One region of the Mesorhizobium sp. NZP2234 genome, then DNA from elsewhere that is predicted to be linked to it. Evidence: predicted binding sites of a transcription regulator. Region 1 holds the regulator's gene; the other holds the start of a gene.
What was found. Region 1 encodes PhoB, which activates phosphate uptake and scavenging genes when phosphate is short. Its sites were predicted from a motif close to TGTCATNNANCTGTCAT; they were not measured.
Positions count from the first base shown of each region.

Region 2: a site for PhoB is predicted at 2,395-2,411, ahead of EB230_RS15240 (acid phosphatase). Genes of this name have one in related genera too.

Region 1 is NZ_CP033364.1:1,582,573-1,590,383, forward strand. Features, by position in the region: gene pstS (phosphate ABC transporter substrate-binding protein PstS) at 134-1,189, shown strand; gene pstC (phosphate ABC transporter permease subunit PstC) at 1,257-2,240, shown strand; gene pstA (phosphate ABC transporter permease PstA) at 2,244-3,095, shown strand; gene pstB (phosphate ABC transporter ATP-binding protein PstB) at 3,092-3,895, shown strand; gene phoU (phosphate signaling complex protein PhoU) at 3,922-4,629, shown strand; gene phoB (phosphate regulon transcriptional regulator PhoB) at 4,649-5,338, shown strand; gene EB230_RS07790 (ROK family protein) at 5,535-6,779, opposite strand; gene xylF (D-xylose ABC transporter substrate-binding protein) at 7,051-7,811, shown strand, end outside.
Region 2 is NZ_CP033364.1:3,097,766-3,101,642, forward strand. Features, by position in the region: gene add (adenosine deaminase) at 68-1,060, shown strand; gene EB230_RS15235 (cytochrome-c peroxidase) at 1,068-2,354, opposite strand; gene EB230_RS15240 (acid phosphatase) at 2,554-3,877, shown strand, end outside.

The DNA of each region.
Region 1 (7,811 bases):
GCCAGTGCTTGTGACGCGTTACCGGGCTGACACGAAACTGTCATGCGACTGTTATAATCGAAGGCTATTGGCCTCAGCGGGCGCCGGTTAGGAATGGCGCCGAGAGACCATCTTCCGAACAGGAGCAGGCCACATGAGACATTTCATCCGCTCGGCGGCCGTTGCGATTGCAATGGCTACGGCGTCTACCTTCACCCTTTCCGCGGCAATGGCAGCTGACCTTTCCGGCGCCGGCTCGACATTCATCTACCCGGTGTTCGCCAAGTGGGCCGACACCTACAAGAAGGACACCGGCATCGGCCTCAACTACCAGTCGATCGGTTCAGGCGGCGGCATCAAGCAGGTCATCGCCAAGACCGTGACCTTCGGCGCCACCGACAAGCCGATGTCCGACGCCGACCTGGAAAAGAACGGCCTCGTGCAGTTCCCGATGGTGATGGGCGGCATCGTGCCGATCGTCAACCTCACCGGCGTCAAGCCGGGCGAACTCGTCCTCGACGGCAAGACGCTGGCCCAGATCTATCTCGGCGCCATCACCACCTGGGACGACGCCGCGATCAAGGCTCTGAACCCCACCCTCACCTTGCCGTCGACCGCCATCGCCGTCGTGCATCGTTCGGACGGTTCGGGCACCACCTTCAACTTCACCGACTATCTGGTGAAGCTCTCGCCCGACTGGAAGGACAAGGTTGGTTCGGACACCGCCGTCGAATGGCCGACGGGTGTCGGCGCCAAGGGCAGCGAAGGCGTTGCCAACACCGTCAAGCAGACGGATGGCGGCATCGGTTACGTCGAATACGCCTACGCCAAGCAGAACAACCTGTCCTACTCCAAGCTGGTGAACGCTGCCGGCAAGGTTGTCGAGCCGTCGCTCGAATCCTTCGGCGCCGCCGCTTCGAATGCCGACTTCAAGACTGCCAAGAACTTCAACGTCATCATCACCAACGAGCCCGGCGACACCACCTGGCCGATCGCCGCCTCCACCTGGGTTCTGATCCACAAGGCCCCGGACGATGCCGCCGCCACCGGCGAAGCCCTGAAGTTCTTTGCCTGGGCCTACAAGGACGGCAAGGAAACCGCCAAGGCGCTCGACTATGTCTCGATCCCCGACAGCGTCGTCGATCTGATCAAGGCTTCGTGGAAGGCCGACATCCAGGCCGGCGGCAAGCCCGTCTACGCCGGCGAGTAACATCTTCCAAAGGAGCGCCGCGACCGTGGCGCTCCTTTCCCTTCAATCCGAAAGAGCCGAGCTTGACATGAGCGCTGTCCAGGAAGCCTTGCCAGCCGTCAGAGGTTCCCGCGATGCCACCGTTCGACGGTTCGCGCTGACCGACTCAATCTTCCACGCGACAACCCGCGCCGCCGCGATATTGGTGCTGGTGCTGCTTGGGGGCGTCGCGATCTCGCTGTTTGCCGGTTCCTGGCAAGCCCTGTCGACTTTCGGCTTTTCCTTCCTGACCAGCGAAAGCTGGAACCCGGTGACGGAGAAGTTCGGTGCGTTGGCCCCGATCTACGGCACCATCATCACCTCGGCAATCGCCATCCTGATCGCCGTGCCGCTTGGCATCGGCATCGCCATCTTCCTCACCGAGCTCTGCCCGCGCCCGCTGCGGCGCCCGATCGGCATGGCGGTGGAATTGCTGGCCGGCATCCCTTCGATCATCTACGGTATCTGGGGCCTGTTCGTGCTGGCACCGTTCCTGCAGACGACGGTGCAGCCTTTCATTATCAGCGTGTTCCACGGTATTCCGGGCCTGAACGGCCTGTTCGCCGGCCCTCCTTATGGCATCGGCCTGCTGACCTCGGCGATGATCCTGGCCATCATGATCCTGCCTTTCATCACCTCGATCACCAAGGACGTGTTCGATACGGTGCCATCGGTGCTGAAGGAATCGGCCTATGGGATCGGCTGCACGACCTGGGAGGTCACGCGCCGGGTCGTCATTCCCTACACGCGCATAGGCATCATGGGCGGCGTCATGCTCGCTCTCGGCCGCGCGCTTGGTGAAACAATGGCGGTGACCTTCGTCATCGGCAACGCCCATCGCATCAGCACGTCGCTGTTCGCACCGGCAACGACCATCTCGGCGACCATCGCCAACGAATTCACCGAAGCCGTCGGCGATCTCTACACCTCCTCGCTGGTCGCGCTCGGCCTGATCCTGTTCGTTATCACCTTCCTGATCCTTGCCATCGCACGCTACATGCTGATGCGCATCGATGCCCGCACGGGAGCCTGACCGATGTCGACAGCCGCGTCGCTTCACCAAAGCCGCAAGCGCAAGAATGGCGTGATGATGACGCTGTGCGTCATCGCCGCCGGCATCGGCCTTGCCTGGCTGGCGCTGATCCTCGGCGCACTGCTCTACAAGGGCCTGTCGGGGGTCTCGCTGTCGGTGTTCACCGAAATGACCCCGCCGCCCGGTGACGCCGGCGGCCTGCTCAACGCTATCTACGGCAGCATCGTGATGACCATCATCGGCATCATCGTCGGCACGCCGATCGGCGTGCTGGCCGGCACCTACATGGCTGAATACGGCCGCTTCTCGAAGCTCACCACCGTGGTGCGCTTCATCAACGACATTCTTCTGTCGGCGCCATCGATCATCATCGGTCTGTTCGTCTACGAGCTGATGGTGCGGCCGATGGGGCATTTCTCGGCGATCGCCGGTGCCGTCGCGCTGGCCATCCTGGTCATCCCGGTCGTCGTGCGCACCACCGAGGACATGCTCAATCTGGTGCCGAACGCGTTGCGCGAAGCCGGCACCGCGATCGGCGCGCCGCGCTGGGTGGTCATCCGTTCGGTTGCCTATCGCGCGGCACTTTCGGGCATCGTCACCGGCATATTGCTGGCCATTGCCCGCATCTCCGGCGAGACCGCACCCCTTCTTTTCACGGCGCTGAACAACCAGTTCTGGTCCAGCAATCTCAATGCGCCGATGGCCAGCCTGCCAGTCACCATCTTCCAGTTCGCTCTCAGCCCCTACGAGGAATGGCAGCAGCTGGCCTGGACCGGCGCACTCATAATCACATTGACGGTTCTCGCGCTCAGCATCTTTGCGCGCAGCCTGACAGGACGCAGAGAGGACAAATGAGCCAGATGTTGTCTCCAGACATGACGATCGCCGCCGAGGCGGCGGCCAAGGCCAAGATCGAGGTCAAGAACCTCAACTTCTACTACGGCCAGTCGAAGGCGCTGAAGGATATCACGCTGTCGCTGCCCGAGCGCAGCGTCACCGCCTTCATCGGCCCTTCCGGCTGCGGAAAGTCGACGCTGCTGCGCGTCTTCAACCGCATCTACGAGCTCTACCCCAAGCAGACCGCCGAGGGCCAGGTGCTGCTCGACGGCCAGAACGTTCTCGACCGCTCGCAGGACCTCAACCTTTTGCGCACCAAGATCGGCATGGTGTTCCAGAAGCCGACGCCGTTCCCGATGTCGATTTATGAGAACATCGCCTTCGGCGTCAGGCTCTATGAGAAGATCAGCAAGGCCGAGATGGACGGCCGTGTCGAGCAGGCGCTGAAGCGCGCAGCCCTGTGGACGGAGGTCAAGGACAAGCTCAATGCCAGCGGCCTCAGCCTGTCGGGCGGCCAGCAGCAGCGGCTGTGCATCGCCCGCACGGTGGCGGTGAAGCCGGAGGTCATCCTGCTCGACGAGCCGGCCTCCGCGCTCGATCCGCTGTCGACCGCCAAGATCGAGGAACTGATCGACGAGCTGCAAGCCGACTACACGATCGTCATCGTCACCCACAACATGCAGCAGGCGGCGCGCGTCTCGAAGCAGACCGCCTTCATGTATCTGGGCGAACTGGTCGAATTCGACCGTACCGAGAAGATCTTCACGTCGCCCCGCGAAAAACGCACGCAAGACTACATCACCGGCCGCTTCGGCTGATCGCACGCATTACGAGGACCAGGATCATGGCCGAACACACAGTCGCAGCCTTCGACGAGGATCTCGGACAGATCAGCAGGCTGATCAGCGACATGGGCGATCTCGCCGGCTCGATGGTCGGCGGTGCCACCAAGGCGCTGTTGAATTCCGACAATGCGCTGGCACAGCGCGTGGTCTCCGACGACGCCATCATGGATGCACGCCAGCGCGAACTCGACGATCGCGCCATCACGCTGATCGCCAAGCGCCAGCCGATGGCCGACGATCTGCGCCATGTCGTCGGGTCGATCCGCATGGCCGGCGACCTCGAACGCATTGGCGACCTTGCCAAGAACATCGCCAAGCGCGTCGGCACCGTCGGTCTCGCCGCAACGCCGCGCGACCTGTCGCATTCCATCGACGCCATGGCGCAACTGGTGCTGATCCAGGTGCAGGGCGTGATCGAGGAGTATGCGGCGCGCGATGCCGCCGCGCTTGCGAAGCTGCGCGCCGACGACGAACGCATCGACGTCAAATACACGTCGGTGTTCCGCGAACTCCTGACCTACATGATGGAAGATCCGCGCAACATCACCGCTTGCACGCATCTGTTGTTCTGCGCCAAGAATCTCGAACGCATCGGCGACCATGTGACCAACATCGCCGAGAACGCGTACTATGTCCTGACCGGCACGCAACTGCCCGCCAACCGCCCCAAACAGGACGAGACGGCGATGTCGGCGCCGGCGGCTTGACGCAAGAGGTGACCAATCGATGATCGCGCCACGCATTATGGTGGTGGAGGATGAGGAGCCGCTGGGAGTGCTGCTCCGTTACAATCTTGAATCCGAAGGCTACCAGGTCGAGGTGGTGCCGCGCGGCGACGAGGCTGAAATCCGCCTGCAGGAGAACGTGCCCGACCTTCTGGTGCTCGACTGGATGGTGCCGGCGGTGTCCGGCATCGAACTCTGTCGGCGCCTGCGCATGCGGCCCGAGACCGAACGGCTGCCGATCATCATGCTGACGGCGCGCGGCGAGGAGAGCGACCGCGTGCGCGGCCTTTCGACCGGTGCTGACGACTATCTGGTCAAGCCGTTCTCGACGCCGGAATTCATGGCCCGCGTCAAGGCGCTGCTGCGCCGCGCCAAGCCGGAAGTGCTGTCCAGCGTGCTCAAGGTCGGCGACATCGTGCTCGACCGTGAATCGCACCGGGTCTACCGCAAGAAGAGCGAGATCCGGCTTGGGCCGACCGAATTCCGCCTTCTGGAATTCATGATGCGCCATCCCGGCCGCGTGTTCTCGCGCAGCCAACTGCTCGACAATGTCTGGGGTGAGACGATCTATATCGACGAGCGCACCGTGGATGTGCATGTCGGCCGCCTGCGCAAGGCGGTCAACAATGGCCGCATGCCCGACGTCATCCGCACCATCCGTGGGGCAGGCTACGCGATCCGTGAGGATTAGGTCCTTGGCGCGGAAGCGTTGACGGGTTGCATCCGCTCCCGGATAGAACGCATTTGGTGTTGGCTCAGAGCTTATGGCTTCGTCATCCCAGGGTCTCCGCGACGGAGCTTCGCTCCTGCTCCGCCCAGGGATGACGACCTCGAGGGGGCTCGGCCAATCTCCAGCGCTGATCTGTGGGATCGGCACAGGCGTTCGCTCAAGCCACATTCTTCCCAGCACTCCCTCTCGCCTGCACGCCCGGCGCGAAGATTTCCTGATCGACGAAGGTCAGTGCGCGCATGGCACAGCCCTCGCGGATCAGGGGCAGCTCGTTCGGTTCGGTGTCGAACGAAATCGATTTCGAGTGCTGGCCGCCAGCGGTCTGGGCGATCGCCTCGCGCAATGCCGGCTCGATCAGGTCGAAGGCGGCGGCGCTGACGCCGACCATGGCCACGGGGGCGGGATCGATCAGCGCGAACAGGCTGCCGAGGCCGTAACCCAGTGCTTCCCCGGCCTTGCGATAGGCTTCGCGCTCGGGCCCGGCCCGTTCACGTGCCGTGGCGGCGAGCGCCCGCATCTGCGCATCGCTGACATCGGCGACCGGCTCGGTGTCCTCGCCAAGCTGCCTGGCATTGCGCCAGATGGCGTAGTTGCCGGCATAAGCCTCGACGCACCCGCGCCGCCCGCATCGGCAGAGCGCGCCGCCTGGCCGATGGATCATGTGGCCGAACTCGCCGCCCGACGAATGGGTGCCGGTGAACAACTCGCCCTTCAGCACCAGGCCCATGCCGATGCCGTGCGACAAAAGGATGGCGATGAAGTCGTCGCGGTAGCGTTCGGGGTCGCGCCAGCGCAGCGCCACGGCCATCATGTTGCAGTCGTTCTCCATGGTGGCCGGGATGCCGAACTCGGCTTCCAGTATGTCGGCGAAGGCGATATCGGTCTGCGGCGTGATCGGCGACCACAGCATGGCCCTGGCCTCGGTGTCGGTGATGCCCTGGATCGCCAGTGCGATGCGGGCGACGCTGCGCACGTCGATATCGGGATCCTCGAGGCGGCGCCGTACAATGGCGACGCATTCACCGATCAGCGCCTCACGCGACATGGTCAGCGTGTCCAGCCGGCGCTGTTCCTCCGATATCACCTGGCCGGCATAGTCGATGACGGCGACGGACAGGAAATTCAGCGACAGCACCACGGTCATGATGGCCGCGGCCTCCGGGTTGAGGCCGAGGCCGACCTGTGGCCGGCCGCGTTTGAGCGCACCGGCCTCGCTCGGCTTGCCCTCGGCCAGGATGCCTTCGCCGATCAGGTCGGAAGAGATCGCCGATATGGTCGAATGGCTGAGGCCGGTGGTCGCGGCGATCTCGGTGCGCGACGGTTGGCCGGCCCGGCGCACGGCCGCAATCACCATGGCGCGGTTGCGCCGGCGCAGATCGTCGTGGCGGATTCCGACCGACATACTTTCCCACATCCTCCCGGTCGCCGCGGTTCTTCCTGCCCCTCGAACACTGCCGGCAACCGGGACAAATACTGGCAGAAGCGGATGGTGCTGTCATTTATTTATTGCGGGGCTCGAAAAAAAGTCCGCGACACCTCAATATCCATCAGAATCGATGTTGACAGCGTTTCGACGATGGACCAGTATTTTTTTTGAGGCTCGAAAAAATAGAGCCTCTGTGCCGGCCTTCGGGTCAGTTTGGTCGCGCCATACGCGGCGCAGGGAGGATATCATGAAGAGATTCACGGCCGCCATCCTGGCGGGTGTCGCCATGTCGCTGACGCTTGCGTCGGTCGCGCAGGCGAAGGACAAGGTCATCGGTGTTTCGTGGTCGAACTTCCAGGAAGAGCGCTGGAAAACCGACGAGGCCGCCATGAAGAAGGCGATCGAGGCCGCCGGCGACAAGTACATTTCCGCCGATGCGCAGTCCAATCCCGGCAAGCAGCTTACCGATGTCGAGAGCCTGATCTCGCAGGGCGCCAACTCGCTGATCATCCTGGCGCAGGATGCTTCGGCGATCGGCCCGGCGGTGCAGAAAGCACTGGACGAAGGCATTCCGGTCGTCGGCTATGACCGACTGATCGAGAACAAGGACGTCTTCTACCTGACCTTCGACAACAAGGAAGTCGGTCGCTTGCAGGCCAGCGCGGTGTTCAAGGTCAAGCCGGAAGGCAACTATGTCTTCATCAAGGGCTCGGGAGCCGATCCGAATGCCGATTTCCTGTTCTCGGGCTCGATGGAAGTGCTCAAGGCGGCCATCGACAGCGGCAAGATCAAGAATGTCGGCGAGGCCTATACGGACGGCTGGCTGCCCGCCAACGCCCAGAAGAACATGGAACAGTTCCTGACGGCCAACGACAACAAGGTCGATGCCGTGGTTGCCGCCAATGACGGCACCGCAGGCGGTGTCGTCGCGGCGCTGACGGCGCAAGGCCTTGCCGGTACCGTGCCGGTGTCGGGCCAGGACGGCGATCATGCCGCGCTGAACCGCAT
Region 2 (3,877 bases), 1.5 Mb from region 1:
AATCATTTCTTGAAACCGACAGCGACGTTTCATGGTTTGATGGGGACGGCCAAGAGGGGGGGCGTCATTGACCGACTTCATCGGACTGCCGAAAGCCGAAGTGCACATCCATATCGAGGGCTGCTTCGAGGCCGACGATGTGATCCGGAACTGCGAGGAAGCCGGCATTCCGCTGCGGGCGCCGCGCGACAGGCTCTTCGAAGCCCACGACCTCAAGAGCTTCCTCGAGATGCTCGACTGGCTATGCGGGACATTCCGCACGCGCGAGCAGCTCGCCACCACGGCCTACAAATTCGCGCAACGGATGGGCCGAAGCGGCGTGCGCTACGCCGACGTCATCGTCAACCCGACCCACTGGCCTCACTGGCACAAGGATATTCCGGGGATGATCGACGCGTTCGACGCGGGCTTCGCGGCCGCCGAACAGGATGGGCACCCCCCGGCCGGGCTTTGCGTCAGCCTGCTGCGCACCCAGTCGGCGGCGGAAGCGATCGAGCTGGTGGAGTTGCTGAGCGACATCAGGCACAGGCGCGTGGTTGCCTTCTCGATCGACGGAAACGAAGCGGCGGCCGGGCGCACCGGCCCGCGCTTCGCCGAGGCGTTTCGCCGTGCCGGCGCGGCGGGTTTGCGGCGCACGGTTCACGCCGGCGAGCCGAGCGGGCCCGAAGGCGTTCGCGACGCAATCGAACTGCTGGGAGCCGACCGCATCGACCACGGCGTGCGGGCGATCGAGGATCCGGACCTTGTCGACTTGCTGGCGCAAAGACGGATTCCGCTCGGCATCTGCCCGGTCTCCAATCTGGCGCTTGGCGTCTATCCCTCGCTGGCGCAACATCCGCTTGACGCCCTGCGCAAGGCCGGGGTCCCGGTCTCGATCAACACCGACGACCCGGCGCTGCTCGACACCACGCTTGAAGCATCCTACGCCGCTTGCGCCGAGACCTTCGCCTGGGACGACGAAACCATCCGCCAGCTCGCCGCGACATCGGTGCAGGCGAGCTACGCCGACCCCGCGATGAAGGCAGGGATCTTGGCCGATCTGGCGGCCTGGCGGAGCTAGCAAGGGTTCAGTTCGCGGGCACTGTCCCGGCCTGCTGATCGGCGTCCGTCAGCGTTTGCAGGAACGCGACGATGTCGTCGATCTCGGCATCGTTGAGCGCCGGTCCGTCGCCGGGCTTTTTGCCGTTGAAGGGCGGTTCCTGATTCAAGTTCGGCCAGTAAGCCTTTGGCAGATCATCATATTGCCGGACCGTGCCATCGGCATTCCTGGGATACCAACGGCCGGGATCGGTGTCGCGGCTGGCGTAGAAGGCGACCGCGTCGCGCAGCGTGTGGAAGGCGCCGTTGTGGAAGAAGCTCTTGCGCAGCGCGACGTTGCGCAGGGTCGGCGTCTTGAACAGGCCGCAATACTCGGTCCGGCCCTTGAAGTCGGTGCGCAGCGGGCCGCACAGGCCGAGATCGACATAGTCGGGATCGGCATTGGCGGGAATTGCCGCGTTGCGCGGCACGGCGATGGCGATCAGGCCGAAATCGGTGAATTGCGGCGGCTCGCCGTCATTGGCGGGTTCGCTGAGATGGCAGCTGGCGCAATTGCCCTTGGCCTCGTCCTCGAACAGCGCGCGGCCGCGCAGCTCCTGCGCCGTGAGCTCAGCCTTGCCGGCGAGGAAGGCGTCGTAGCGGCTGGAATAGGGATAGAAATCGGGCGCACTCTGCTCGAACGTGCCGAGCGCCTCGGCGGCGGCGTCGAAAGCATCGTCCGGGTGGTCGAACACGTCGTCGCCAAAGGCCGCCTTGAACTCGCCGGCATAGGCTGATTTGCGCAGGGCTGATGTGACGGCGGCCCCGTCCTTGTTGGCCATCTCGAAAGGCGAGAGCAGGGGGATTTTCGCCTGGTCCTTGCCATGGTCGGCCCGGCCGTCCCAGGTCAGGCCGCCGGTCGGGCCATTGTCGACGCTCTCGTCGCCCTCGTCCTCGGAATCGTAGAAATGCTCGGTGAAGGCGGGCGCCGCCTGCAAATAGCGCAGCGACGGCACGGCGCGCACGCCTGGTTGGTCGAGGTTTGGACCGCCCATCTCGACCGGCTTGGCCGAGGCCGGGCCGAAGGCGTGACGCTGGTCGTGGCAGGACGAGCAGGCCTGCCTGCCCGAGGCGGACAGGGCCGGATCGAAGAACATTTTTCGGCCAAGCGCCATGAGTGCCTGCGCCCGCGCGAAGGCATCGGCACGCGACAGCGGGCCGGGGTGGACGCTGCCGGATCCGGCATGGACAAGGGTTTGCGGCCAGGCGAGGGCAAGGCCGAACAACGAGGCGGCAGCGGCCGCGATCATCAGGCGTTTGCCTCGTCCCGTCGTCATCGCTTCCCGGTCCATTTCGCTCCGCAGTTAGGGTCGCACTGCAACGGATTGATGACTGCTCCCGTTCTTCACGAAACCGTGTTCGCGGGCGAGGCAAGTGTCACAAAGGTGACAAGGCATCGACGTAGCTCTTTGCATGCGCGGCCTCCGGCCATGCACGACGCCTCTAGCCATTCCCCTTAGCCACGAGGACTCCTTGATGCGGCCCTTCAGTTCGCTTTTCCTGGCCTCCACCGCCCTGGCATCGGTCGCTGGCGCTGCCAACGCCGCCCCTCCCGGCTACGACAAGATCGACACCGTCGTCGTCATCTATGCCGAAAACCGCAGCTTCGATAATCTTTATGGCGGCTTCCCCGGCGCCAATGGGCTGGCCAATGTCTCGGCCGACCAGGCGCGCCAGCTCGACCGCGACGGCAAGCCGCTTTCAGAACTGCCGCCGGCCTGGGGCGGGCTGACCGCCAAGGGCGTGACGCCTGTTGTGACCGAGGCGCAGTCGGCGCATCTCGGCAACGCCAGCTTCGCCATAGACGACGCCAGCGGCTTCAACGAGAAGACCTCCGTCGTCACGCGCGACCTCTGGCACCGGTTCTACCAGGAGCAGATGCAGATCGATGACGGCCGGAACGACAAGTTCGCCGCCTGGGCCGATTCCGGCGGTCTTGTCATGGGCCATTATGACGGCTCCAGCCTGCCGATGTGGGCGGTGGCGAAGAAATACGTGCTGGCCGACAATTTCTTCCAGGGCGCCTTTGGTGGTTCCTTCCTCAACCATTTCCAGCTCGCCTGCGCCTGCGTCCCGGTCTATCCAAACGCCGATACCAGCCCGGTGAAGGGCCAGATCGCCGTCGTCGAGGCCGATGGCAAGACACTCAAGGTCGCCGACAACTCGCCGCCCTCCGCCCTTGGCGGCGTGCCGAAATTCGTCAATGACGGCGCCATCACGCCCGACTTCCATGTCGTCAACACCATGCAGCCACCCTACCAGCCCAGCGCCAACAAGCCGGCCGAGGGCGGCGACAAGGCGCTGGCCGACCCGGCGCAGCCGACGACGCTGCCGCCGCAGCACGATATCACCATCGGCGACCTCCTTTCGCTGCGGGGGATCGACTGGGCCTGGTATGCCGGCGCCTGGCAGGCCACGCTCGACGGCAAGAACGCGACGCCGGTGCCGAACTTCCAGTTCCATCACCAGCCGTTCAACTATTTCGCCGCCTATGCGCCGGGCACCGCCGCGCGTACCGCGCATCTCAGGGATGGCGGTCTCGACGGCTCCGAATTCATCAAGGCGATCGACGACGGCAAGCTGCCTTCTGTCAGCTTCTACAAGCCGCAGGGCAATCTCAACGAGCACAGCGGTTATGCCGATGTGACATCGGGCGACCAGCATCTGGCCGACCTCGTCGCGCATCTGGAGAAGAGCCCGCAATGGAGCCACATGCTGGTGGTCGTCACCTATGACGAGAATGGCGGCTTCTGGGACCATGTCGCGCCGCCCAAAGCCGACCGCTGGGGCCCGGGCAACC